DNA from 2 places in the Paenibacillus sp. 01T431 genome. Region 2 is predicted to be linked to the other one. Evidence: a T-box and tRNA genes for the amino acid it is inferred to sense, from the RefSeq annotation. Region 2 holds a T-box; the other holds one or more tRNA genes.

Region 1 (14,904 bases), on a different contig from region 2:
ACAATTAGAGCCATCTGGCATGGTGACGGATGGGGAAGGTACTCCTTATTTTGCATATCAGCATGCTGTTTTATCGCTGAGCAGTGTGGGAGAGCAGCAGGCTGCTCTGCTGCCAGAGGGTGTATCGGTTAAGGAACTGGCGGCAGGTAAGCGCGGCGTCTATGTACTGGGCAGCAATGGCGTGTTGTATGCCGTGCGCGGCAATGCAGTTGTATGGGAAGCGTCGCTTGAGCAGACGCTGCTTGTTGCGAAGCTGATCGCAGGCGATGTGAGCGGCGGCGTGATGCTGCTTGCGGGCAACGCTATCGCTGCGTATGAAGAGGACGGCAAAGTCCGCTTCACTCGCGAGCTTGCAGCAGCGCCCGCAGGCGGTTGGACGTCTCCGGCGCTTGTGCCCGGAGACAAAGGTACAGTCGTTGCCGCGGAACGCAGCGGCAACGGCATAGCTGCGTTCCGCCTCGCAGACGGGGCGGAACTATGGCGCATTAGCGCCAGCGGGGCGGGAGGCTTTGGCCCCGCGGCGCTGGCGCCGGATCTTGGCGCCGGCACGGTGCTGGCCGGCGGCCGTTCCGGCGCTGTGTACGCGATCGACGGCTCTGCCGGGTCGATCTTGTACACCTACGGCGGTCACACCGCGGTTCCCGCGAGCGGTGTGGCGCCGCAGGGCAGCGGACGCTTCGTATATGCGTCCGCTAGTACATTAATCGCAGCGGGGCCAGTTCGCACCGTTGCGATCACCTATGCAGCAGCGGCGGCGGTTAAGCTGCCGCTGGATACACGGCTCCTGCTCACGGACAAGCTGAAGCTGTCCGATCCAGTCGCTGTCAGCTATCGCTCCGACAATCCAGCGATCGTTCGCATCAATGAGAAAAGCGTGGTAACCCCGGTTACAGCTGGATCAGCTAACCTTTATGTCGATGTTACAGCTAGCGGCTACAAAGGCCAGCTGAAGCTTCCTATTCAGGTTACAGCCTCTACCTTGAACCTAAAGGTGAAGCATGAATCCAAGAAGGTTGCTGCCGCAGGCCAGTCGTTTACGGTTCAAACCGTTACCATTCCAAAGGGAATGCCGGTTACGGCAGGCCTGGCAAGCCGTAAGATAGGCGTCGTTCAGTCGCTTCAATCGATTGCTAAAGATTACCGTGCAGACGCAGCGATTAACGGAACCTATTTTGAGGCTTATGGCGGCATTCCGGAGCCATATGGAACGGTAATTGTAGACGGCAATGTGGAGCATATAGGAAATACAGGGACAGCGATTGGTTTTACATGGGACGGCAAAGTAGTTATGGATACGCTGCGCGTCAAAATTTTAGGTGGAACAGACGGTTCTTTTAAGTCGCCTAACAACTGGTATGCGTATTTTATTAATCGAACACCTGCAGCAGGCGCATCGTCAGCCATTATGTTCACGCCAAAGCGTGGTGCTAAGCTTGGATTTGCACAAGGCACCTCAGTAACGGTCAGTAAGGGTGTCGTGACCAAAATAAGCAAAAAAGAGAATGTCAGCATTCCAGCAGACGGATATGTTCTCGTCTATACAGGTTCTGAGGAGAAGCTAGCCTCACGCTTTAAGGTGGGGACGAAGGTTGATTATAAGATCGAAATGACCAACCTCTCGAAAAGTCCGATTGCATGGTCTCGCGTTCATACCGCCATTGGTGCAGGACCAAGACTAGTGAAGGATGGGAAACCGGCAGTTAATCCAGCTGGTGAAGGGTTTAGCAGCTCCAAAATATTGACCGATGCAGCTGGCAGAAGCGGCATTCTTGTCAAAAAGGACGGGACTGTTGTCATAGCTACTGTCTCCAAAGCAACGATAAAACAGTGGAGTCAAATCATGATTCAGCTTGGCGCTGAACAGGCGATGAATTTGGACGGAGGAGCATCCTCTGGTATGTACGCGCAAGGAAAACTCATAACCACGCCTGGAAGGCTAATAAGCAATGGTCTCGTATTTGGCACGAAGCTAAAGTGGTAACGTATGTAAAATGATAAAAGCTAGCCGTCCCAACCTGTTGGGCGGCTTTTCTATTTAAATGGGGCTCTATTTTTATCGATATGAATAAATGCTATTTATATTATCATTGACTTTTTTTATGAGAAACATTATCATTAGAAAATAAATGATAATCGTTATCAATATTCGTTACTTATTGAAATATAAATATAAAATGATAAGGTGTCTGCCTCAGGCAGCGGAAGGAGCGTGCATGTTCAATGATTCGTTTAACGACCTCTAGTCTTGATATTGCTTATGATGACCGTCTAATCGTTGAGAATTTAAACATTGCTATACCTCAAGGGAAAATCACGGCGCTAGTAGGAGCTAACGGCTCTGGTAAATCAACGATTTTGAAAACAATGGCCCGTATTATGAATCCCTCGAAGGGCAGTGTACTTCTGGACGGGAAGTCCATCCATAAGCAATCGACGAAGGAAGTAGCGAAGCAATTGGCAATTTTGCCGCAAAATCCAACCGCTCCGGACGGACTCACAGTAGCTGAGCTTGTCTCTTATGGTCGTTTTCCATACCAGAAGGGCTTCGGATCGATGACTAAGGATGACCGCAGTATCGTGCAGTGGGCAATTGAAGCGACAGGTATGACTGATTTTGCCGATCGTCCGGTTGATCATCTATCGGGCGGACAACGTCAACGTGCATGGATTGCAATGTCTCTTGCACAGGAAACTGATATTTTATTCCTTGACGAGCCTACAACTTTCCTGGATATGGCACATCAGCTTGAGGTACTTCACTTGCTTCAAAAGCTCAACGCAGCTAATAATCGCACAGTAGTCATGGTCGTTCATGATTTGAATCACGCAACACGTTACGCTCATCATATGATCGCAATTAAAACGGGTGTCGTTGTAGGCGAAGGTACGCCTGCAGAAGTTATGACACCGGATATTATGCGCGAAGTGTTTAACATTGAGGCAGATATCGTGCCTGATCCGCGTACAGGCGTTCCTCTTTGCTTGCCATATGCACTAGCCGGCCAGCCTGCTGCTGATAAAGTGGCATTGATTAACCGTGCACAGTCAGAGAGACCATTGGCTGCTGCTGGAGCATAGTAACTAATATGAATGCCGTAAACCGCGTTTCCTTTGGAAATGCGGTTTTTTGTTCTTTTAGATAAGCCCTGTGTAGTATATTGAGCTTAGAAGCGAGTGGGTGGGAAGTGAACCGTTTATATTTGTTATTTATAAAATGTAATCCATTAGAGCTAAACAATCGGAAGGATTAAACCGGGTAATAAGATATAACGTCATTTAAGCTGATTTTTATGATTGGATTTATGAAATCTAAAAGCACATATTTCCGCGCCATATAAGGTTTTGCAGCCAAATTAGAACATTGTATTTTAAAGGATTTAAAATAATTTAAAACTTTTTTTAAAAAACAGTTGCTTTTTGTTTTCAGGGGTGATATATTATTACTTGTCGCCGCGATGATAAACGAAACAAACGGCCGACAGAAATACATGCGGAAGTGGCTCAGCGGTAGAGCATCGCCTTGCCAAGGCGAGGGTCGCGGGTTCGATTCCCGTCTTCCGCTCCATAAATTGTGCGGCCTTAGCTCAGCTGGATAGAGCGTTTGACTACGAATCAAAAGGCCAGGAGTTCGAATCTCTTAGGCCGCGCCATTTTCCCAACATTAGACGCAATTCATTTACACTTCGGGACGTAGCTCAGCTTGGTAGAGCACCTGGTTTGGGACCAGGGGGTCGCATGTTCAAATCGTGTCGTCCCGACCATAATTTTTTTCTTTGCGGGTGTAGTTCAATGGTAGAACTTTAGCCTTCCAAGCTAATAGCGTGGGTTCGATTCCCATCACCCGCTCCAACTATTTAAACCCGAAAGCCTTGCGCAGCAAGGCTTTTTTTGTTTTTATATATTGCAATAAAAGTGCCTCTTGCACCTAATATGGTGCAGAAGATGGTGCGAAATTTTAATTAACTGTTTGAGGGTTAAGATACACAAACCGATCAGAAGCCTCTCTGCTGGTTATTTCAGAATCATGCATATAAATATCTGCTGTAGTTCCGATCTTCGCATGAATGAAGCAACCATTCTTCTATTTGTTTGAGTTCTGAACCGCTCTCTCGCAGTAGCTTCGCCGTTTTATGCCATAGATCATACAAACGGGTATTAGGGAGCTCTCGCTTGCTTAGAAACCTGCTCTAGCCCATAGAGGGGAGGATAGTAATTCACACCTTCTCACCATGAAAGACATATCGCTTAGTACCGCCTTACCAGGTCTTACATAACATTTATTTCATTCTAGTCGGAAGCGTCTTAGAGACTCCCTGTACTAAACAAGTGTATGTAAGCTAATCAAATATCCATTTGTATAGTCGGAAAATTAGCCGAGGGAGGTATATCCATACTTCAAAAAATACTTCCAATCTGTAAAAAAAAGTATCTACCTTATTATTACGAGTTCTGCGCCTCATTAAATCATTCTCCTTTATTGGCATTAGGTGAATTGGAGAAATATAGTTACACTTCGATATATCGATTCGATAGTGACCACGTTTGAATTCTAATAAACTTAAAGCTTATTTTTTGGTAAGCCAATTAATTAAATATATGACCCCAATTGCAGAGCCCAAAACTAAAATCTTCTCTATAATGTTTTCCAATGTAGCTCGTCCCCTGCTTCATACATGCTAAGAAAAAACAGAGCCACAAGAATGGTTGGGGCATATAGGGATTGTTTTTTTATTCGTAATGACCTCATTCTTTCTTTATTTACAAATATTTCTACGCAAAGCATTAGTCTAAGTTTCAAAGACAGTGAACATAAAAACATTTAAATCTATTCTTGAAATATCAAGTTATGATTAAAAATTTCGAATGGCACGGCTTAGAAGCGTTATTTATGCAGCAAAGTAATTTATTTAAAATGCTTAAGAAAGTGAACTATCATATATTAGCGGCATTTACCTAAAGCGGAAGTTGAAGGTATAAAGTGGGGTTTTGATGAATTGGTACAGGCGCACGTATTCTTAGCTAATTGTGAGGGTTCTCTACAATTAAAACTTCCAAGTAAGAGCTGTAACGGACATGAGATACCTTATTTGCCGAAATTCCATCCTTTTAGAGAACTAACGGACATAGGATCTCTTATTTAGCTTCAGAATGCTTGATTAGGCTACTTTTCGAGCTATTAACGCATCCTATGTCCGTTAGATCCACGTAATGAGCTTGAATTCTCGAAATAGCGGATTTCATGTCCGTTAGTACTGAACATGAACATCACAAGAGCAGACTCCTATGTTGAGCGGAAAATATTATTTGTGCAAACATAAATAAATGCATCAATACAGAAACCAGATGCCTAATAAGCGGCGATTCCAACCTTATGTAGAATTAACGGACATGAGATACCTTATTTGCCGAAATTCCGTCCTTTTATAGAACTAACGGACATAGGATCTCTTATTTAGTTTCAGGATGCTTAATTTAGCTACTTTTCGAGCTATTAACGTATCCTATGTCCGTTAGATTTACGTAACGAGCTTAAATCCTCAAAATAGCGAATTACATGTCCGTTAGGGTTAAAGGTTAAACATGAACTACATAACAGCAGATTCCAATGTTGAGCCGAAAATATTATATGTGTAAACATAAATAAACATATCAATCAAATAACCCGTCTGGAAGCTCCCAGCGGGTTATTTTGTTTGCCCCAAACGCTTTATCTAGAACCATACACGTTGCCAATAACCAAACACTCCACCAATAACCAACCCCCACCAAACCCCAAGCGCTTTACAAAAGCTTCATGGAACATTAATCATTATGAAATAAAAGCTCTCTACAATTCTAGTTAACATAATAGATATGGGAGTGAGTGAAACTTGAAGATCTATAGTAAAAGGTTAATATCATTATTATTAGCTACGGAAATTACGGCCAGCATGGTGCTGGCAGGCGGACCTGTCATGGCTGCTGGTTTGCCATTGTCTGGGACGCCTTACGCAGTAGACAGTGCCTATAATGTAGCGATCCCGCATGTTGTTATTAATCAAGTATATGGCGGCGGCTTGAGCACAGATACGACCACGCTGTTGTCTCACGGTTTTATTGAGCTTTATAATCCGACGGATAGTGATGTCAATCTTGCTGGTTGGTCGCTGCAATATGCGGAACCGCTCCCAGTTGTAACGACAGGTGCTACTAAGGCTTGGGAAATGCTAAATTTGACCGGAACGATTAAAGCGCATTCTTCTTTTCTTATAACAGGAGCTTCTACAGGTGCTGCAAATCCTAAAGTAAATCTCTCTGCCAAATGTGATCTTACTTGGGAGCGTTTCATTAACAATAAAGGGATGAAGGTTGCTCTTATGAGCAATCAAACTTTACTGACTGATCCTAATCCTTTTGACACTAAGCCAGACGGCTATGTAGATATGGTCGGTACAGGAAGCAACGATAAGGATAGTAATATCGACGGTTATGAGACTGCATTCCCTACGGGCTCAGCAGAAGGCACATCGAAGAAAAAGTCCATTCGCCGCAGCAACTTCGTAGATACAGACAATAATAAAGCGGATTTCAAACAAGTCGATTATGAGGTAGCTACCGGCGATGCATTACTAGCAGCAATACCCCGCAGCGGTGCTGACGGCGCATGGGGGCCGGGTATTGTCCAGCCGCTAGTCATTACTACAGCATCTCTTGCTGATGGCTTTGTTGGATCTCCATATTCCGCAGTTATTCAGGCTACTGGTGGAAACACGCCATATACTTTTACAGCAACTGGTTTACCAGAAGGGCTTAGTCTTGCGCCAAATGGTGCTTTAACGGGGACACCGACTAAGGCGGTAGCAAATACTAATGTGACGATTACAGCGACTGACAGCACGGCAGGTACGCCAGTTAGCATAGTTAAGTCGTTTGCGTTTACCATTCAATCCAGTATAGCTCCAGCAACTCATGTTCTCATTAATGAAGTATATGGCGGCGGCGGGAAAATTAATAAAGATACTCCGCCAGCAGCATCTCCATACCTGTATGATTTTGTAGAGCTCTACAATCCTACTGCTTCGCCAATATCACTTGCAGGATATCATTTAAGATACAGCAATAAAGGTGCTACAACGGTACAAGGCTATGATTTTGAAGAAGGTGCGGTCATTGCTCCTCATGATTATTACCTCGTTCGCCTTGAAGCAACATGGGGCAATACGAGCGACAAAAATTACGGAGATCCTTACCTGGCTGATGCATATGCAAGCACGAAAGAGCAATCCATCGGCATGTCTGATGTGGATGGCACGGTGGAATTGTTCCAAGGAGTGTACGCCACTTCGGCAGTTGTTGATGCGGTAGGCTTCGGTGCGGTTCAAACTACACTGCATGAAGGAACATCCGTAGGGAATGGGGCTTCACTGCCAGCGGCTGTTAAAGGCGTGCGCCGCATTAACTTCCAAGATTCCAACAACAATGCTGCTGATTTTGCAGTAGTGGATCCATCGCCTACGCGAGGTGGGAAAACAGAGGGAATCGTTGATGTCATTCCTGATTTTGTGAAGCTTATCGGCTCACTCCAGAAGAATACAGCAGACAAAGCGGTAACGGTCGAAGGTTTGGTTACAACTCCGTCCGTTAAATCGGATAACAGCCAAGCAAACGCAGTGCGTTATGTACAATCGTTTACGGGCGCAATTGCTGTTGAAGGCATGGACCCATCCATCCCGGTAGGCGCAGAGGTACGCGTTTCTGGGACGGCTGGTCTTCATGACGGCGAAGTGCGGGTAAAAGGCAACTTACAGGTAACAAGGCTGAACAATAAAATTTTTAGCTTAGTGGCGGAAGATACGTTCGATAAGTCTATGCTTAACGTAGATAAGCTTAGTTCAGTAACATCTGAGATGTACGGCAGGAGAGTGACAACTACAGGCAATGTAACTGCCGTGGACAAAACGGCTAATACGATTAAGCTTGATAACGATATACTGCTTTATGTGAATGGAGCGTTTCCGAAGGTTGAAGTTGGGGACAACGCACAAGCTACGGGAACCATTGGAGTTTTCGGCAGCGAAGTTAGATTGGCTGTAGCGAGCGCAGCTGCAGATATGATCATAAAGCCAGCGTCCACTGAATTTAAAGATACGCTCAATATTTCAAAAATCGGACAATATTCAGTAGGCCAATTCAATAAAGATGGCGGCGTTGCCGAGATCGTGAAATTCAACAAAGACAATGGCAAATTTTATTTAGTTAACGGCTCCGGTAATCCGCCAAGCTTAGATATTGTCAGCTTGGGAAGCGGGAACGGAACGCTAAGTAAAGAAAAAACGATACTTGTTAAGCCGATGGCCGAGGTTGAAGGTTTTGTATACGGTGATTTAACTAGTGTAGATATTAATACGACAATTAAGCGTGTTTCTGTAGCGGTACAAGAGGCGGATCCACTCAAGCCAGGTAAAATCATCGTACTCGATTATGAAGGTAATTTAATCTCAGCCTACGCTGCTGGTGTACAACCGGATATGATTAAGTCAACAGCTGATGGAAAGTATATCCTTACTGCGGATGAGGCGGAGCCGCGAAATGGTACAGATGATCCTAAAGGAAGCGTAACGATCGTCAATACAGTAAACAACAAAGTTACCCATGTACTCTTCGATGATCCGTCCGTTATCGAGGATGGCGTTCATATTCGCGGCAAAGTGGATCCGGCAGATGGGAAAATTAAATCGAGCGGAACCAAAGTAGACGCTGTGTATGATCTGGAGCCTGAGTATATCACTCTTTCGGATGACAACAAGACAGCCTATGTGTCATTGCAAGAGAATAATGCAATTGCGATTATTGATATCGAAACGAACAAAGTGACGGCTGTAAAGGCACTTGGATTAAAGGATTATAATGATCCGCGCAATTCTCTCGACGTTCTAAAAGACGGCGCGATTAAGCTGGAAAATGTACCGTTTAAAGGGATGTACATGCCTGACGGCATCGCATCTCATACGATTAACGGTCAAACGTACCTTTTTACAGCTAATGAAGGCGATGTAACGGAATGGCCGAACCGTACAAACGGCAGCACGATAGGTGCATTAAAAGCAAAGCTTGATCCGGCTTCAGCGGCAGCGATTTTCCTAAATGGCAAGACTGCCTATGATGGTATTGAAGTCGCAAGCGATATGGGCAATGAAGGCATTTACATGTACGGCGGACGTTCTTTCTCTATCTGGAATGCGATCTCGATGGAGCAGGTCTATGACAGCGGCAACGATTTTGAAACGATAACGGGCAGTCGCTTGCCAGCATTCTTTAACACAAGCAACAGTAAGACAGCCATTGACGATCGAAGCGGCAAGAAGGGACCAGAACCGGAAGATATTAAAACGGGGAAGGTTGGCAATAAGGTTTTGGCATTCGTTGGTCTTGAGCGCATCGGTGGTTTCATGACCTATGATGTAACAGATCCTGCGCATGCGACATTCGCTAATTATACAAATACTCGCGTGTTCAAAGACAGCCAAGGCAAGGACAACTTAGATACAGATACCGGCCCTGAAGGCTTGGAGTTTATTCCGGCTAACATTAGTCCAACTGGAATGCCTTTGCTTTTGGTTGCTTACGAGGTAGGCGGCAAGGTAGGCGTATATCAGCTGAATGTAACAAAAGTAACGATGGATAAAGCTTCCCTTTCCTTAAAAGTTGGAGATGCATCTAAGCTGGTTGCAACCGTCGAGCCTGTAGGCGGAAGCTCTGCTGCTGCAATGTGGACTTCTTCTAATACAGCTGTAGCAACTGTAGATTCAAATGGAAATGTCACAGCGTTAAAAGCGGGAACAGCGGTCATTTCAGCAGCGAGTGCTGACGGATATGGTCTCGCTGAGACGAGTGTCACGGTTACTTCAGGTGACATCGTAACTCCATCGCCAACGCCAACGCCTGCACCTTCTACAAAGCCTGAAGATGCTGGAGTGACGATCGTAAATGGCGAGACCGTAAAAGCAGTAAGCACGATTAAAGCTGAAACGGATAACAGCGGTAAGACAACGGCAACGGTAACGGTAAATCAAATGGATGCAGCAATAGCTGCATTAGATAAAGCATCAAACGGCAAGCCGGCATCCATTGAGTTTAAAATGGCGGCTAACACAGACACCAAGTCAACGGCTATCAAGTTTGAGGAAAAAGCTATCGCTAAGCTTGCAGCTAAGGGATTGAAGTCGCTGGATGTTCATGCAGGACTCGGAATCGTATCCTTTGATGCTAAGGCTATTGGAACATTGGCGGCAGCCTCAGGAAGTGGCGAGCTTACCGTAGCGGTCAACAAAGCGGATGCATCTAAGCTGTCTAGTGCGATTAAGGAAACGATCGGCAGCCATCCTGTGTATGAGTTTGATGTGATCGGCGGAAAAACAGCGATTACCGATCTGAAGGGCGGTACAGCACGGGTTAGCATTCCTTATTCGCTTCAAGCAAACGAAGACAGCCAAGCAGTAGTCATATACTATATTGCAAATGACGGCAAACTTAGCATTGTACCTAACAGCGTGTACGATAAGTCGACAGGTCAATTACAGTTTACGGTAAGCCATTTCTCTACTTACGGAGTTGGCTACAATCATGTGGCATTTTTGGACACGGCATCAAGCTTTGCGAAGGATTCTATCCTTTACTTATCTTCCAGAGATATAATCGGCGGCTTGGGCAATCAAAAGTTTGCTCCAAAGGCTAACATGTCAAGGGCTGATTTCACACTCATCCTTGCAAGAATTGCCGGCGCTCAACTGGACGGTTACACGTCATCAAGCTTTACGGACGTGAAGTCATCCGATTATTTTGCAGGGGCGGTAGCATGGGCGGCTGAAAAAGGAATTGTCGGAGGCGCTGGAGATGGCAGCTTCAATCCTAAAGCCAATATTAGCCGTGAGCAAATGGTTGCTATGATTGCAAGGTTCGTTGAAGTCATGAACTTTGATTTGCCCGTGCAGACAAATGCTATAGCGTTTGAAGATGCATCATCTATTGGTGCATTTGCGAAGGAAGCAGCAGCTGCAGTGCAGCAGGCGGGAATCATTAACGGCAAGATCTATGCAAATAAGGCAGGCAGCTATTTTGCACCGAAGGATTTGGCTACCCGTGAGGAAGCGGCAAAAATGCTGGCGAAATTAATTCAATTAATGGCATAATTCGACTTGAGCAAGACCGCAGCGCCCTTCAGAGAGAGGTGCTGCGGTCTTTTTCATAAGAGGTCTTATTAATGGGATTGAACCAGCCTTTTTGCTAAGTTAATAAGCATCGTTAACTTAACTGAAGCGGGTTGTCTTTCGCAGTTATTATTTACCGGAAACATAAGAAGCAAAAAGGAGCGGGTTATATACTTTGTTTGCGTGAATCTGTTTTTGTTAGGATTGGCTTCAGGGCTTCAACCCTGTAGGTTTTTGTAGTATGATGGTAGAAGTCAAAAAAACGTTCATGTTGTACAAGCAAGCTTTCGAAGCGATTGCTGCTTCGGAAAACAAGTAAATGCTTACGGAGCGATCGTTGCTTCGCAAAAATTTAGGAGGAACAGTATGTCGGATCAATCTGCATCTACTTTGACCACAAATCGGCAGCAGGCTAACAATTTGCTGCGACGCGATGTCCGGTTTCTAGGCAACATTCTCGGTGAAGTTCTTGTTCATCAAGGCGGCCGCGAGCTGCTTGAAATCGTAGAACGGATTCGTGAACAAAGTAAATCTCTTCGCGCTGAATTTGTACCGGAATTATTTGATCAATTTAAAGAAAATGTATCATCGCTTAACCCGGAAATACGTCATCAAGTGATTAGAGCGTTTGCCATTTATTTTCAGCTTGTCAACATTGCAGAGCAAAATCATCGGATTAGACGGAAACGTGATTACGAGGTTTCTGCTGGCGAAGCGGTCCAACGCGGCTCCATTGAGAGCGCGGTTCAAGATCTGAAGGAACGCGACATTGCAATCGAGGAAGTTAGAGATATTTTGAGCAATATTTCGCTGGAGCTAGTAATGACTGCACACCCGACCGAGGCAACTCGCCGCGCGGTGCTTGATATTCATAAACGGATTGCTGTAGATGTGATGGAGCTGGATAATCCAACACTAACCTATCGCGAGCGCGAGAAGCTGCGTGAGAAGCTCATGAATGAGGTTCTTATTTTGTGGCAAACAGACGAGCTTCGTGACCGCAAACCAACCGTTATCGATGAAGTTCGTAACGGCTTGTACTATTTTGATGAGACATTGTTCGAAGTGCTTCCTAATGTTTATGAAGAGCTTGAACGCTGCCTAAGCAAGTATTATCCAGATGAGAAATGGCATGTGCCGGATTACTTGCGCTTCGGCTCTTGGATCGGTGGCGATCGCGATGGCAACCCATCGGTGAAAGCTCAGGTAACTTGGGAAACGCTAACGCTGCACCGTCAGCTGGCTATTCGCAAGTACGAAGAAAAACTAGGCGAGCTTATGGACCTTCTCAGCTTCAGCACAAACCTTGTCGAGGTATCGGCTGAGCTTATCGATTCGATTCGATCGGATCGCGAGCATGTTGAGCTTAAGTGCGTCGATCTTTGGAGAAATACGAAGGAGCCATACCGTATTAAGCTTGGCTTTATGCTAGAAAAGCTGGCTAATACACGCGATGAATCGCTTAAGGGTTCGCAAATGCGTTACAACCATCCTGAAGAGCTTCGCGAGGACTTGCTCGTTATCGATCGCAGCTTGCGTCATCACTACGCTGATTATGTAGCAGATACAGCACTTGCTAAGTTAGTACGTCAAGTGGAGCTGTTTGGTTTCCACCTTATGGCGCTTGATGTTCGTCAGCATAGCCAAGAGCATGAAAATGCGATGGCAGAAATTTTGGCGAAAATGAATGTAGCAGCAGATTATGCGGCACTTCCTGAAGAAGAAAAAACAGACCTGCTTCACCGTCTCCTAAATGATCCGCGTCCGCTTACTTCGGGGCATCTAGATTACACGGAGTCCACGCGTGAATGCTTGAATGTATACCATACGATTTATCGGGCGCAGCAAGAGTTTGGCGTCAATTGTATTTCAAGTTATCTGATTAGTATGACGGAAGCGGCAAGCGACATGCTTGAGGTTATGGTGTTTGCGAAGGAAGTTGGCCTGTTCCGCAAGGAAGCGGACGGCACGATTCGTTGTACACTGCAATCGGTACCGCTATTTGAAACGATTGATGACCTGCATGCAGCACCAGCTATTATGAAGCAGCTATTCGAAATGCCGATCTACCGTCAAGCGGTGGAAGCTCGCGGCAACCTGCATGAAATTATGCTTGGTTATTCCGATAGCAACAAAGACGGCGGAGTTGTTACAGCGAACTGGGAGCTGCGCGTAGCGCTTAATGACATTACAGCAGCCGGCAAAGAGTACGACGTTAAGCTGAAGTTCTTCCACGGCCGTGGCGGAGCGCTTGGCCGCGGCGGAATGCCGCTTAACCGCAGTATCCTTGCACAACCGCCGCATACGGTTGGCGGCGGCATCAAAATTACCGAGCAAGGTGAGGTTCTATCCTCGCGTTATTCGATGCAAGGTATTGCATACCGCAGCTTGGAGCAAGCAACTTGGGCGCTGATTACGGCTGCTCGTCTGGCGAAATACCCAGAGCAAGCACCGCAAGCAGAAGCGGAGTGGGAAGAAATTGCACGTTCGATTTCCGAGACGGCACTCGAGAAGTATCAGGATCTTATTTTCCGCGATCCAGATTTCTTGACGTACTTCAAGGAGTCGACACCGCTTCCTGAGGTTGGCGAGCTGAACATCGGCTCACGTCCATCCAAACGGAAAAACAGTGATCGTTTCGAGGATTTGCGCGCCATCCCTTGGGTGTTCGCATGGACGCAAAGCCGCTACTTGCTGCCGGCATGGTATGCCGCTGGTACTGCAATGAAGCAATATACTGGCGACGACGAGGAAAAGCTGAACACGCTTCGTACGATGTACGAGAAGTTCCCGTTCTTCCGCTCGCTAATTGACAATCTTCAAATGGCTCTTGCCAAAGCAGATTTGCTTATTGCGAAGGAATATGCAGATATGATTAAGGACAAAACGATCCGCGATCGTATTTTTGAGCAAATCGAAGAAGAATATAAGCTTACATCTGAGCTTATTCTTAGCATCACAGGCCAAACGGAAATTTTGGATAATGTTCCTGTTATCCAAGAGTCGATTCGTCTGCGCAATCCGTACGTCGATCCGCTTAGCTACATGCAAGTACAGCTGCTAACCGAGCTTCGTGCACTGCGTGATAACGAAGAAGATGATCCAGAGCTACTTCGCGAAGTGCTTCTGACGATCAACGGCATTGCCGCAGGACTTCGGAATACGGGCTAACTGTTCAAACTAATCGCTTAGGCGAATATAGAATAGCTACAAAGCCAACCATGGTATTTACTGTGGTTGGCTTTTTTTTCGTTGAAAGCAGCTGGGAGACATTGTTGTGAGGAGCTAGAAAAACAAACTGCAACAGAACTCTATTTTTCTTATGTTCTTTTATAGTCCACTTAAGTTTTGTTTAAGGTACATCCTGCATGATAGGTACATAGGAAACAGACACCTACTATTGAGAGGATGATAGAGATGAACGAGGAAAACAAACGCTCAGAAACGAGCGGTGATACTTACACGTCGAACCATACATCGAATGAAACGAACCGGACTCCTGTCACTACTTATATTTATGAATCCAACAAATCAACAAATGAGCTTAGAGCTTCATACGAGAGGGAGCTTGGGCTGGGACAGGATGAGAACGGAAGCGGGTCAGGGTCAGCACCTGGCGGTAAAAAACGTTCAAAGCGTTCGGGCGGCAACTCGGCAAAAACACTGCTTGCATCGTTCTTGATTGGCGCTCTCGTCATTGGCGGTTTCTCCTACATGG
Region 2 (14,904 bases):
TAACAGGCGAAGATTTCATTAAAGTTGCCTTTACTGAAACGCGTAGATTGCTCGATGAGTTGTATGCGCAGGACCCGATAAAATATGCAAAGGCTAAGGATTCCAAGCTAGTTATTAATGATTACGGAACAAATAATCCGCAAAAAGCAAACTTTTTATTAACCCTTGTAAAGAGATTAAAAGCAGAAGGTGTGCCTATTGATTCGGTTGGCCACCAAACTCATATTAACATTAGCGGACCGTCAATTCAGCAAATTTCGAATTCAATTAAGATGTTCGGTGAGGCCGGCTTCGACAACCAATTAACTGAATTTGATGTCTCGGTTTATACGAACAACACGGATGCCTATCAAGAAGTGCCTCAAGATTTGCTTGCCAAACAAGGTTACCGTTTTAAAGAGTTGTTCGAAGAATTGAAGAAATTGGATGATATGGGCAGGACAGCTGAAAATCCGGAAGGCTGGATAAGTAATGTTACCTTCTGGGGAATCGCTGACGACCATACATGGCTCCACAATCGTCCGGTCACTCGTCAAGACGCGCCATTTGCTTTCGATAAAAACTTCCAAGCGAAACCTGCTTATTGGGGAATGGTTGATCCAACGAAGCTGGTAGCGGTGAAGAAAACTGCAAATGCTGCAAATGGAAGTCCAAACCCAAGCAACATCAATGATATTTTCTGGAGTACAATTCCAGCTATTTCATTGGAGAAGAGCGGCGTATTAGAAGCTGCTATGAAAGTGCTGTGGGATGAAAATAATATCTATGTAAAGGCAATCGTGACTGATCCATCGAAATTTGCTGGTGATAAGGTCGATTTGTTCGTGAAGAGCGGAAATGAAATTAAAAAGGTACAGGTTGAAAGAGGGGCAGCTAACGCTGTAGAAACGAATAAAGGTTATACAATTACTGCTGCTATTCCGTTAAGCGGAAGCGCAGTGGACAGCAAAGTATCTTTTGATATTCGCGTCACAGATTCTGGTTCAGATGACGGTACTGAGCATGGCAAGAATGGCAGTATCATTTCGTGGAGCGATCTTGGAAACAATCAAGATCAGAATAGCAGCGGTTATGGCGAGTTGACGCTTATCTCAGGAACAAAAGTATCAACTGCAAAATACGGTACGCCTATTCTCGACGGTGAAATGGATGCAATGTGGGCGAGCGCCAGCAAGCTTGCTACCCAAGTTAAAGTAGAAGGCGGCGAAGGATCTAAAGCTGAATTTTATACGATGTGGGACGATAAGCATCTTTATGTTTATGCTTTGGTAACCGACAAAAAATTGTCGGATGCGAGTCCAAACCCATGGGAACATGATTCCATTGAAGTTTTCGTAGACCAAAACAATGGAAAAACTAGCGCTTATGAGGGTGATGATGGTCAATATCGAATTAATTACAAAAATCTGCATACGGTAGGCGGTCATGCCTCTCATGACAACTACACTTCGGTGACGAAGACAGTTTATGGGACTGATAATATTGCTACGGGTTACATTGTAGAGGCTGCAATCAACTTGGATTTGATCACTTCAAGCAACGAGACGATCATTGGTTTTGATCTTCAGGTCAACAATGACGATAACGGCACGGGTAAAAGAGATAGCGTATGGATGTGGAACGATCCAACAGGAAAGTCTTATGAGAACACCTCACGATTCGGTGTGCTTGTATTAGCTGGCAAGCCTAATGGCGGCGGAGACCCTAATCCTGGCGGCAACGGCAACACAGGCAGCATTCCTGCTAATAAACCAGGGGAAATTAATGTTACTATAGATGCGAACGGCAATGCTAAGGCATCTATCAGTGCTGCCGATGTGAAAGCTGCTATTGCAGATGCTAAAGCCGGTTTGTTGAAATTCCAGGCTAAAGCTGTGGATAAGGCGAAGCAGGTCGCTTTCAATATTTCTGTTGAGCAAGTTCAAGCTGCGAAAACGGCAGGTATTAAAACCATCGAATTCAACGCTGGCCTTGCTACTGTTCAATTGCCGATTTCATTATTCGAAGCCACTGAATCGACAGGAAATATTGAACTCATTGTTAATAAAATCGCAGCCGAGACAATGTCTAGCGAGGTTCGTGAACAGATTGGAACGAATGCGGTTTATGATTTCAGCTTAATCATTGGCGGCAAGATGATAAGCCAGTTTGGAAATGGTCTGTCTGTAGATGTATCTGTGCCTTACGAGTTGAAGAATGGCGAAAATGCAAATCAAATCGTCATATTGTATATTTCTGAGGATGGGAAGCTTGAAGTGCTTGCGAATAGCAGATACGATGCTGTTACAGGTATAGCCAAGTTTATTACGACTCATTTTAGTAAATATGCTGCTGTTTCAATCGATGTAAGCTTTAAAGATATAACTTCTGTTACATGGGCGAAAGACAGTATTATCGGGCTTGCAGCTCGTGGCATCGTTACGGGTGCATCTTCACAAGCTTTTGAGCCTAATCGTTCAGTGACGAGAGCAGAGTTTATCCATATGCTTATTCAAACGCTAAACCTGAAGCAAGCAGGAGCGATCAGCACATTCCATGATGTGAAGGAAGGCGCTTGGTATTATAATTCAGTTGCTTCAGCTCAGCAATTAGGCATTGTTACAGGGTTGTCAGATGGGACATTCGGCATTAATGACAAAATAAGCCGTCAGGATATGGCAGCAATGGCATACAGAGCGTTGCAGAAAGCGGGCATTCCGTTAGAACAAGTGAACGATAAAGCCCAGTTCAACGATGCAGCAGCTATAGCTGAATATGCCAAAGAGGCTGTAGACATGCTGCAAGCAGCGGGTACAATTAACGGCATGGGCAATGGCAGCTTTGCACCAAATCAAACGGCAAGCCGTGCACAAGCAGCTGTCATTTTATATCAGTTGCTGCAAAAATCTACGAAATAACTTCTATGAATTTCTAATAGAAATGAGTTAAAAAAGAGCCGATAAGATGTTTGTTGGGATATGAGTGCTGGACCCATTCGAGGTTGGCCCATATACAACTCTTCTTAACGGCTCTTGGTTTATTTTCCAACTAGAACGAAAACGTTGCCATCAGGGGCTTCGAATACAGCGACATGTCCTGACTCCGTAGCAAAGGGTGTTCTAATCCATTGAATTTCTTCATTTTTGCTTAACTCGTTGTGTGCTTCACGGACATCTTCAACCAGAATTTCAACTTCAGTAAATTTGTTGTCAGGATGATTGCTAAGAACAAGTTCAGAGCTGTCCTTCATTGGAAATTTTAGACCGATGATTTTCCAAACAAACCCATCCTCTAATGCTCGTTCTATTTTCCAGCTTTCAGTTAGACCCATCGTAGTGTAAAAGGCAAGAGATTTCTCAATTTCGATCGTGTGAATGCAAACGCATTCTAGTTTCTTAAACATAAGGTGCAGCTCCTTTGTTATCAATAAGAACATACGTTCTATAATAGATTCTACTATTTTCCATATTGAAAAGCAACCATAAGTAGTATTATACTTTTTATGGATTGGGGGAATATAGGCATGCTTGAATTCTTGTATCACTACTATGATGAATCGACTGGTCCATTCCGCAATTTATCAGACTTAAATCCAGAGGAAGCAGATCGTGTTTTAAACGAAATCATAGTTCAAAATAAAGGCTTCGCTAGCAAACGGTCCACGGATTATTTGAAAATTCGACGGAGTCTCGAATTAAAAGCAAGAGATTTATTTATAGATAAAGGCGGCATGCCCATTCGGAAGTTTCCCCATTATATGACTCTCGGGGAATGTCCATGGCTCTTAGAATGGTATCCAGCAGGTAAAGTACTGCAAGTTCCAATGTCGAATTTCGAGTCAAATACGATTAGTTTTACTTATGGAGATTTGTTTCCGACGATGAGGTTCCAAGACGGAAAGCCTTATCGAGGTCAGGTCTATACTATGAACGAGATCTTTGAAGTAGTAAGAGAATTTGGATTGCCACAAGAATGGAATGCCAAGGGAGAAAGAGGACCAGAAAGATACATCGAAGTGCAAGTGTGGGATGATGAACCGTTGAACAAATGGAAGTTATAGTTCGAAAAATGCAGCGAGACTTGACACCGAGATACACTTCCTGTATAAATACTTCTAAGCATATGAGTTAGAAATAACAACATTAGCGATTGGGACAGTAGTCTAGGACCGATAGTTGCAGCGAGCCGGGTTAGTGGAAGCCGGTACGGATGTCTTAGATGAAGCGGGCCCATGAAATGGTTTGCCGAAACGAACGAAGTTACTTAGTAGGCAAATCCGGTCATTGACCGTTACGAAAATGAGGGGTCAAGCTGCTTATCAGGCTTGGCACTTAGAGTGGTACCACGGGATCTTTATGGCTCTCGTCTCTTATTTTAGAGACGGGGGCCTTTTTTATTTTGATAATAGGAGGAATTACAATGATTCATAAGCTGATTATTGGAGCAATTGAAGAAATAACGCAAGGCATGCTGGAAGAGGGACGTACAGAGCGACCTGAAAATCTCAAAATTGCGGTCGAGCATCCCGTTAACTTAGCGCATGGCGATTATAGCAGCAATATTGCGATGCAGCTTGCTAGGCTTTTAAAACGTGCGCCTTCATTGATTGCAGATGACTTCAAACAAAAATTAATCAAGCATCCAAGTCTTTCCTCATCCATAAAAAAGATTGAAATTGCTTCACCCGGGTTTCTAAATTTTTATGTGAATTGGTCTTGGTGGGCAGTCAATACAGAACAGCTTGCATCACAGAAAACGACAGTTAACAAAAAAGTGCTTGTTGAGCATACATCTATCAATCCAAATAAATCTGCGCATATTGGTCATTTGCGTAATTCCTGCGTAGGCGATACGATTGCGCGAATGCTCAGAAGGACGGGTCATCAGGTTGAGGTGCATAACTACATTGATGATCTAGGCAACCAATTAGCGGATACGGTGGTAGGCATTCTTCAGACAAAGTCGGTGCTGCCTTATGAGCGTTTTGGGGATTTTTGCTGGGATACGTATTCAAGTATTAATCGAGCTTATAAAGAGCAGCCAGAATTGCTTGAACAACGTACCAAGGTTCTTGCAGAGCTGGAAGAAGGGCATTCGAATGTAGCATGGATGGGCTTGTTGGTCGCAGAAAGAATTGTGCGCGAGCATGTCGAGGAAATGAAGCAGTTTGGCATCACGTATGATGTTCTGGTATGGGAAAGCAATATTGTGCGTGAAGGCTTCTGGGCTCGCGCGTTTGAACTGCTGCAGTCAACGGGAATATTCCGCAAGGAAACAGAAGGGAAGCTGAAGGGCTGTTATGTGCTGAAGCATTCTGATGAAAACGGAGAACAAGAGGAACAATCGGATTTCCACGCAGATAAAGTGCTCGTTCGCTCAAACGGAATTTTGACTTATACGGCTAAAGATATTGCTTACCATTTGTGGAAGTTTGGATTGCTCGATAACGATTTCCGTTACCAGAAGTTTTCTGATGGTTTGTGGTCAACGCATACGAGTGGTGTAAGGAAAAAAATCGGTCATGCGGATATGGTCATAAATGTAATTGATCAGCGCCAAGAGTATCCGCAGGCTATGGTTAAACAAGCATTGCTCGGTTTGGGTTTTCAGGAGCAAGCAGAGCAGTTAAAGCATGTCAGTTATGGTGTTGTTGCATTAAGCCCAAATACGGCAAATGGTTTAGGTATCGATACGTCAGACGGCAAGCATGCGTATGCGATGTCAGGCAGGCAAGGAATCGGCATAAAAATAGCGGATTTCTTAGTAAGAATGGAACAAATCATAGACGCAAAAAGATCCCGTAAAGGAGGCTTGGCAAGTCGTACGATAGCAGCAGCATCGATTCGTTATTACTTGCTTCGTTTTCACTTGCAAACAGAGGTTGTGTTTGATCTTGATCAAGCAACCGAAATATCCGGCAATACAGGTGTTTATCTGATGTATACGTATGCTCGCTCCAGCAGTATTTTGAAGAGAGCAGGAGACACTGAGTTTAACCCACAAGCTCTAGCTGAGATTAGCGATCTTGAGAATCAAGAGCATTCATTGCTGAGACATTTAGCTTATTGGCCAGAAACGCTGGAAGCTGCCGCTTTGGAGCTGTCTCCTAATCAGCTTTGTACGTATGTATATGAGCTTTCCGCATTGTTTAACCATTTCTACGCCACATGTCCTATTTTGAAGGCTGAAGGCTCAGCGAAAAGCTTGCGTATTTGGCTTACCGAGCGTTATAAGCAAACGATGCAGGATGCACTTCACATACTGGGACTTCCTGCGCCAAATAGAATGTAAACAGATGTTCCAATCATGCAATTGGCTTGCCCGTCATATAGTTTAACGCAGAGGTACAGGCATTAACAGCGATGAACGAAGGGCGGGTGCTGCAAATGGAGCAGGTACATGATAATCAGGTAGAGGATAGCGACCTTACGATAGATTTTGCGGTTCAGGGAATGAGCTGCTCAGCTTGTGCGGCAAGAATAGAGAAAGCAGTCAGCAAAATGGATGGTGTTCAATTGGCTGCCGTCAGCTTTCCGCTTCGAACCGCTTGGGTACAGTTTAAGCCTGAGCGGCTCGGAGCGAAACAAATTGCTGAGCGTGTCAAGCAATTAGGTTTTGAAGCGATGCTTAATGAGACAGCTAAAGAAGGCTTGCACAAGGAGCATCGTATATTGAAGCTGCGGCTCATTGCTTCAGCGGTACTTACGGTGCCGTTATTAACTGGGATGATGCAGCATCTGCCTTTTTTAAGGCCGATGCTTGATTATTTGCCTGCTTGGCTCACTATTCCATGGCTGCAGCTCATACTTGCCACGATTATTCAATTCGCTATAGGCTTGCCTTTTTATTTCGGCGCATATCATGCGGTACGCGAGCGAAGCGCCAATATGGATGTGCTTGTTGTTATTGGAACGACAGCCGCCTATCTGTACAGCCATTATGTCGTATTTCAGAACGGCTTGTTTCGGCCGATCTCAGAGGTGGCTTCTCATGCACCGCCATTGTATTTTGAAACTTCTGCTGTTGTAATCACAGCTGTCCTGCTGGGTAAATACATTGAAGTTTCCGCCTCGCTGCGGGCGCAGCGCGGATCAGACGGCTTCGGCAAACTGCAAAGTCAGACGGCGGCGGTTGAACGGGCAGGTGAAGTGATACATATTCAGACCGAATTTGTTCGAGCGGGCGATATTGTCATCGTACAGGCTGGAGAAACGATTCCGGTCGATGGCATTGTATGCGGCGGTCACTCCGCAACCAACGAATCATTGCTAACAGGCGAGAGTCTGCCGATTGCAAAGCGGGAAGGAGATCAAGTGTGGGCGGGAACTTGGAATGAAAGCTCGCAGCTTCGCATTCGTACGAAGGCGGCAGGCCATGATACGATGCTTAACCGCATACAGGAGCTTGTTCGTCAAGCACAACGCTCGAAATCAGCCATTCAGCGAAATGTAGATGCGGCTGCAAGCTGGTTTGTTCCTGTTATGCTTCTCTTCGCCGTTGCAACGGTTTTCATGTGGGGATTATTTCTTGAGCCGGGGAATTGGGGCCGAGCATTCATATGCGGCATTGCTGTTTTATTAGCAGCCTGTCCATGCGCGCTTGGTCTAGCCGCACCGATTTCACTTGTCATCGCAGCCAGCAGACTTGCGAAGCAAGGCATTATTACGAAGGAAGCGGGCGCGCTTGAACGTTTGGCAAGCATTCAAACGATCATTTTTGATAAAACAGGAACATTAACGGAAGGCAAGCCTCATATAAGTGCTTCACTAGCTATTAAAGGGAGCCGAAATGCTTTGCTGAGATTGGCGGCAGCCGCTGAAGCGGACTCCACACATCCGCTTTCAAGAGCAATTGAGAAGGAGGCGGTCAGACTAGGGCTTATTATTCCAGCTTCCAGTCATCATGTCTTCTCACCAGGCGGAGGAGTTGAAGCGATAATTGAGGAACAGCGCTTCGCTATCGGAAATGCTCGGTTTGCAGCAGAACGCCAATGGGCTTTGAGCGTCGATATCATTGCATTCACAAGGCAACGTGAGGATTTGGGTGAAACCGTGCTATATGCAGCAATAGACGATCAGATTGCTGGTGTAATCGCATTTAGCGATAAGATAAAGGAAAACGCGAGAGAGACAGTGAAAGAGCTTAAAAATTTAGGGGTTTCCGCTGTTCTAGCTACTGGAGATCACAAGGCGCCGGCATTTGCTGCTGCAAAAGCGGTTGGCATTACAAGCATACATGCTTCCATGCTTCCCGAGGGTAAGCTGGCACTGGTGGAGCAGTTAAAGCGTCGCGGCAAACGAGTCGCAATGGCAGGGGATGGATGGAATGACGCACCGGCATTAGCCGCAGCCGATGTTGGTTTAGCAATGGGTGAAGGAACAGATGCAGCGCTTAGCGCAGGCCATATGACGCTGCTTTTCTCTCGTCTGCATGCCATTCCAGAAGCGATTCGAATTAGCCGATTAACGATTCGAAATGTGCGTCAAAATCTAACCTTTGCTTTCCTATACAATGTTATCGTCATCCCTTTTGCTGCTTTTGGTTTGCTTGAGCCTTGGATGGCTGGAACGGCGATGGCGCTTAGCTCTGTTTCTGTTGTAAGCAATGCGCTTCGGCTTTCTGGTCAGTTGCAAAGCAAGAGCCGGGTTGGTGCAAGCAGATGACGCTGACTTGGCAGCTGATTGGATTCATTATTTTAACAGGCTTATTCAGCGCACCTCATTGTATCGGTATGTGCGGGGGGATTGTATCAACCGTCTCATTAAATTCCTCAGCGCCAGTTAAAAAATCAATGCTTCTATATAATACAGGCCGCATTCTCTCTTATTCCTTATTAGGGGCTGTAATGGGAACAGTAGGTTCTTTTGTGGATGTTGCAGGTAAATTTGCAGGGGTTCAAGGATTGGCATCCATTATTGGCGGCTGTTTCTTGCTGCTCTGGCTTTGGCGGAGATTTCAGCTGCCGCTCATGAACCGATTGTCTAGCTTTCTGCACAAAAGATTAGTAGGCGGTGCTTCTCGCTCTGCTAAGCAGGAAACGTTCCATTTGCTCGCAACTGGAATAGCCTTCGGATTTTTGCCATGCGGCTTAACTTATGCGATGCAAATGACGGCAGCCTCCACTGGCTCAGGACTTGAAGGAGCGGCTGTCATGGCTCTGTTTGGGCTATCGACTTTCCCTGCTTTAGCGGCTGCCGCGTCGATCGCTGCTTTTGCCAATAAGAAATGGCGGCGATTTATGCGTAAAGCAAGTGTAGTCACGGCGATTGCTGTGGGTGTCATCTCGATTTTGCGCGGGCTTGCGGTGAATGGTGTCATTCCTTCGATTAATCCATGGCTTTGGTAATTTGCTAATGAACCGCTCGCAGTAATCTGTCGATGGTATACGTTTGATCAACCGTCTTGAGTGTTAGAGTCGCTTTCCATGTGCCAGCCATCAGCGGTACGCCTTCGCCCGTATACGTTCCAGGCTCAGCTTCCGTCATTTTAAACTCGTAATCGCCGCAAACCATATCCATCATCTCAAGCTTGACTGATAGTTCAGCTCCTTGTAATGGGGCGCCCGAGAGATCAGTAAGCTCGATTTTAAATAAATTGTTGTGTAGCACCTTCGCTGGATAACCATCGATGGACCATTTAGCTTCGCCTTTGTCGAATACATGTTCAGTCATGGGAGGAGATAATTCTTCGCCCTTTCGGAGCCATGTGAAAACTATGCCAACGACAATTGCCACAACCAGTAAAATGATAGTGAATTTTAGCAGATTATAATTTGGTTTGTGTTCTACTTTCATATCTAGGAAAGAACCTCCTTTATGAGTTGCATATTCTTTTGTTAGATTCATAAAAAGAATGAGTGTTTGAACCGGATGTAGTATCTGTTTATGGAACGAGTGGATAGAAGAAAGTAAAAGCATAGCACGGGCGAAGAAGTCACAAGGAGAGGTAACGGACATCAGATACGCTATTGTGCTCATTTTCGCTGTTTTCGCAACCGTAACGGACATAGAAGCCCTTATTTTGCTCTAAGAGCTAGTTTTTAGTTCCCGTTTGCCTAAATAGCGGATCCTATGTCCGTTAGACTCAAATATGAGCCCAATTCTAGAAAATAGCGGAATGTATGTCCGTTAGGAGGTCTGAAGTGACTATTGCGAAAAGCTAACGGACCTCAGATACGTTATTGTGCTCATTTTTGCTATTTTCGCAACCGTAATGGACATAGAAGCCCTTATTTGGCTTTAAGAGTTAGTTTTAGGTCCCATTTGCCCAAATAGCGGATCCTATGTCCGTTAGATTCAAATATGAGCCCGATTGTTGAAAATAGCGTAATGTATGTCCGTTAGAGGTTTGAAGTGACTATTGCGAAAAGCTAACGGACATCAGATACGCTATTACGCTCATTTTGGCTGTATACGCAACCGTAAAGGACATAGAAGCCCCCTTATTTGGCTCCACCAGTTAGTTTTTAGCAGCCGTAAGCCCAAATAGCGGAGGATTCTATGTCCGTTAGCTTCAAATATGAGCCGGACTCTTGAAAATTACATCTTGCTGCTCAGTTCAGGCCAAGGCTAAACGCACTCATCATGGTAAAAAAACGCGCGCTAAGAAATAGACCCATTACGTTACCTATGCGGCAAATGAGTGAAGCAGAACGTCGATAATTAGGATGAGTATGGCATGGATGTCATTAGACAAATAGAACAAGACGTTGTATAGTAACAACGGATCATTTTATAGATGATGGACGGGGATAGATGCACCATATCTTCTCCTGCATAATCCGATATTGTTGGAGAAGCTGTTCGCTTAGCCTAATTAGAAAAAGCGTATACTAGCATTTCTGACTCAAGGTCGGGGATGCTATTTTTAATACGATATATGACGCAGGAGGAGTAAGGAAAATGAAAAGGTTACATAAAAGTACAATGAAAACGCTAGTAGGTTTTCTGCTCGTGATGATGCTCGTATTCACAGGAGCATGCGGTGCCAATAAGGACACGGTTAACGAGCCGGGAAAAACAACGAATAATGCTGGTCAGGCTGCAACTGACGAGCCATCCAAGGCGAATGAATCGACCGTTTATCCACTAACTTTAAAGGATGATACAGGTACGGAAATTACGTTTGAGCAAGAGCCAACTAAAATTGTCTCGCTTGCTCCTAGTGAAACCGAAGCTATTTATGCAATCGGCTCAGGTGATCGTGTTGTAGGTGTAGATGAGTCAAGCAACTATCCTGAGGAGGCGGCAAGCAAGGCAAAGGTTGGCGATATGACGACGAATATTGAAGCTGTTGCAGCTCTCAATCCGGATCTCGTGCTGGCGTCTTCTTCAATGAATGGAGAGGCAATCACGAAGCTCAGAGAACTGAAAATTCCGGTCTATGCGACAGACCCACTCACGTATGATGCAGTTATTGCCAAAATCGAAAATTTAGGTCATATTATGAATAAACAATCCGAAGCGGCTGGGATTGCAGGCCACATGCTTTCGGTGAAGCAACAAGTTTCGGATGCAGTTAAGAGCGCAGTGAAAAAGAAAGTGTATTTAGAATTTTCCCCAGGCTGGACCGTTGGATCTGGCACATTCCTTGACGAATTGCTGGCACTGGCTGGCGGCGAGAATGTTGCTGGAGCTGCTCCAGGCTGGTATGAGGTGAGTGCAGAGTCGATTGTTACTCAGAATCCCGAGCTTATTATATACCCTGCATTGAAGGAGGAGCCGAATCCGATTGTTGTTGGCATTGAGAGCCGTCCTGGCTGGAATGTCATTGATGCGGTGAAAAATAAGCAAATGCATGCAGTAACGGAGGATCCGCTTGTTCGTGTAGGGCCGAGACTTGCAGATGGTTTGCTGGAGCTTGCGAAAGTGATTCACCCGGATCTCGTAAAATAATGATGACCTATAAATTAGTTTGGTATGGAGGAGCAGCTATGCTCCTTCTTGCTGTTTCTATCGTTGTAAGTTTATCGATTGGTTCGGCTGGTATTTCCATTCGAGATGTTTGGGGTATTTTGCTTCATCAGCTGCCTTGGCTTGGGCTTGCTGATAATTCAGTTCCTTATACACCTGCCGAAATAGCGATCGTCACGCAAGTACGTCTATCGCGTATTTTGCTTGCTGTCCTCGTTGGTGCTTGTCTCGCACTTGCTGGCACGGGCTTTCAAGGGGTTCTTCGAAACCCGCTGGCTGATCCCTATACACTAGGAGTGTCTTCGGGGAGCTCAGTTGGTGCATCGTTCATAATCTTATTCGGCTTGCAGTCAGCGATTGGCATGTGGACGATACCGCTAGTTGCCTTTGCTACAGGAACCTTGACGCTGCTTGGTGTTTTTTGGTTGTCTCGCAACAAGGGTGTTATACATATTGAAACGCTAATTTTATCTGGGGTTATCATCCAGTCTTTTTTAGGCGCTTTTGTATCCTTCATGGTGTCCGTCTCAGAGGGCGTCGTGAATCAAATTTTGTTCTGGTTAATGGGGTCGCTTGCGATGAGAAGCTGGGAACATGTATATATGCTTATTCCTTTTCTCGCGGTAGGCTTTCCACTTCTGCTTGCATATGGGCAATCTCTCAATTTATTTGTACTGGGGGAACGCCATGCAGCGCATCTTGGCATCCGTGTCGAGAGAACGAAGCTGATCGTCTTAATCAGCTCGACCTTGCTGACGGCAGCAGCAGTCTCTGTTTCTGGTGTAATTGGTTTTGTTGGACTCGTGGTTCCACATCTCATTCGTTTGCTCGTTGGCCCCGACTATCGATTAATTACCCCTTTATCGGCTATCGGTGGAGGCATATTTATTTTATGGGCTGATACGCTTGCGCGCATGGCGCTGACGCCTAAGGAAATACCGCTTGGCGTTGTTACGGCTCTGCTTGGTGCGCCATTTTTTGCGTATTTGCTGCATCGGCGGAAGCTGAAGCAAGGAGGGGCGTTATGATTGAGGTGCGCAGCATCGTTCAGACGGTGCAAGGGAGGACTGTGCTCAATAAGCTTTCCTGCTCATTTCAAAAAGGGCGGATGTACGGTGTTATTGGACCTAATGGTGTTGGCAAATCAACGCTGCTGCATGTATTGTCAGGCGTTGAACAGCCGGTGCAAGGTGAAGTTTTATTCGAGGGGCAGAGCATCTCGGCATATCCAAGAAAGCAAATCGCACAAAGGATGGCGGTTTTGCAGCAAAGCGGTTTGCCTCAGGTAGGATTCTCTGTGCGTGAGGTTGTTAGCATGGGAAGATACCCTTTCCAAAACTGGCTTGGCAGCGATAAACATGATTCAGAGGAAATTATTGATAAAGCGATAATGACCATGGGACTCGAAGAGCTATCGCATCGCAAAATGGATCAACTAAGCGGCGGTGAACGTCAACGTGTTGCATTGGCAAAGGTTATGGCGCAGGAGCCATCTATTATATTATTGGACGAGCCGACGACTTATTTGGACATTGGTTACCAAATTCAGCTTTTGGATACGGTACGTGCTTGGCAGCGTGATCGTGAACTGACCGTTATTGCCGTCTTGCATGATCTTAATTTGGCTTCGCTTTATTGCGATGAGCTTGTCGTTCTTCATGAAGGCAAAGTTGCAGCAGCTGGAACACCTAGGGCGGTCATAACTGCAGATCTTATCAAGCAGGTTTATCAGGCGGATACAACTGTGATCGCCCATCCTGTTACAGGTGCTCCGCAAATATTGCTCCAACCGGATATGAAAATATAAAAGCTTATAATACGCTTGAAGGAGTTATGAAATTGAAACATGCATTGGAAACTCAGCTTGCAGAGACGATCAAACAAATCAAACCATTTAATGAAGAGGCAGCAGAATTAGCTGTGAAGCATTCTGATTCATTGACGAAACCGCCAGGCAGCCTCGGCAAGCTAGAGACAATCGCCAGGCAGCTTGCCGGCATTACAGGCGAGCTGTGGCCGGATTTGTCACATAAAGCCGTTATTGTCATGGCGGGTGATCATGGTGTATGCGATGAAGGAGTCAGTGCGTTTCCACAAGCGGTGACACCACAAATGGTGCTAAACTTTCTCAGCGGAGGAGCAGCAGTCAATGTGCTGGCAAGACAAGCTGGCGCAGATGTTGTTTGTGTGGATATTGGTGTAAATGCGGATTTGGAGCATGAGAAGCTAGTAAGCCGTAAAGTGGTGCGGGGAACGGCCAATATGGCCAAGCAGCCAGCGTTGACTCGCGAAGAGGCCGTCCAAGCTATTATTGTTGGTATTGAAGTTGTTAATGAGCAGGTGCAGCGCGGCTGCCGCTTGTTTGCAACAGGCGAAATGGGTATTGGCAATACGACTGCCAGTGCGGCGTTAACGACCGTATTGACGGGTCTATCTCCTGAGGAATCAGTCGGCCGAGGAACTGGCATAAATGATGAAAGCTGGGCAAATAAAGTGCAGGTAGTCAAACGCGCAATTGCTGTCAACGAGTTGGACCGCGCTAGTGTCGATCCAATCGATGTGCTGGCTAAGGTTGGCGGTGCAGAAATCGCAGGGCTTGTTGGCGTTATTATCGGAGCTGCAGCAAACGGCTGCCCAGTCGTCATCGACGGTTATATTTCATCTGCTGCGGCGCTTGTCGCATCGCGGATAGCGGAGCAGACGCTTCCCTTTATGATTGCTTCCCACCTCTCTCAAGAGCAAGGCCATTTGAAGCTGCTTGAATCGATAGGTTTGCTTCCCATGATGCAGCTGGAGATGCGGCTTGGCGAAGGCACTGGTGCTGTATTATGTTTTCATTTTATAGACGCTGCGCTCCATCTCATGAATGAAATGGCAACATTTGAGAGTGCAGGCGTATCCAAAGGTTAGGTGAGCGTGAATGGCAATTCTAGTAACGGGCGGAGCAAGAAGCGGGAAGAGCGGATTTGCCGAGCAGTATGCGATGAGGGTTGCAGCCCGTGGATTTTATATT

Evidence for each region. The T-box of region 2 lies ahead of AC1DM9_RS12590 (arginine--tRNA ligase). A T-box ahead of a tRNA ligase gene usually reads a tRNA of that ligase, here a tRNA-Arg.
Region 1: it encodes a tRNA-Arg, which carries the amino acid that the T-box ahead of AC1DM9_RS12590 (arginine--tRNA ligase) is inferred to sense. The anticodon was not compared.

The regions. Positions count from the first base shown of each region.
Region 1 covers NZ_JBFTPT010000030.1:2,568-17,471, forward strand. Annotated here, with positions in the region: gene AC1DM9_RS32280 (phosphodiester glycosidase family protein) at 1-1,981, shown strand, start outside; gene AC1DM9_RS32285 (ABC transporter ATP-binding protein) at 2,221-3,078, shown strand; tRNA gene AC1DM9_RS32290 (tRNA-Gly) at 3,491-3,565, shown strand; tRNA gene AC1DM9_RS32295 (tRNA-Arg) at 3,574-3,650, shown strand; tRNA gene AC1DM9_RS32300 (tRNA-Pro) at 3,685-3,761, shown strand; tRNA gene AC1DM9_RS32305 (tRNA-Gly) at 3,776-3,849, shown strand; gene AC1DM9_RS32310 (choice-of-anchor I family protein) at 5,871-11,168, shown strand; gene ppc (phosphoenolpyruvate carboxylase) at 11,553-14,357, shown strand; gene AC1DM9_RS32320 (S1C family serine protease) at 14,604-14,904, shown strand, end outside.
Region 2 covers NZ_JBFTPT010000006.1:101,453-116,356, reverse strand. Annotated here, with positions in the region: gene AC1DM9_RS12605 (endo-1,4-beta-xylanase) at 1-2,897, shown strand, start outside; gene AC1DM9_RS12600 (VOC family protein) at 3,017-3,382, opposite strand; gene AC1DM9_RS12595 (hypothetical protein) at 3,503-4,039, shown strand; T-box leader at 4,116-4,352, shown strand; gene AC1DM9_RS12590 (arginine--tRNA ligase) at 4,399-6,270, shown strand; gene AC1DM9_RS12585 (heavy metal translocating P-type ATPase) at 6,366-8,642, shown strand; gene AC1DM9_RS12580 (sulfite exporter TauE/SafE family protein) at 8,639-9,325, shown strand; gene AC1DM9_RS12575 (FixH family protein) at 9,330-9,773, opposite strand; gene AC1DM9_RS12570 (ABC transporter substrate-binding protein) at 10,881-11,873, shown strand; gene AC1DM9_RS12565 (FecCD family ABC transporter permease) at 11,876-12,919, shown strand; gene AC1DM9_RS12560 (heme ABC transporter ATP-binding protein) at 12,916-13,698, shown strand; gene cobT (nicotinate-nucleotide--dimethylbenzimidazole phosphoribosyltransferase) at 13,725-14,801, shown strand; gene cobU (bifunctional adenosylcobinamide kinase/adenosylcobinamide-phosphate guanylyltransferase) at 14,812-14,904, shown strand, end outside.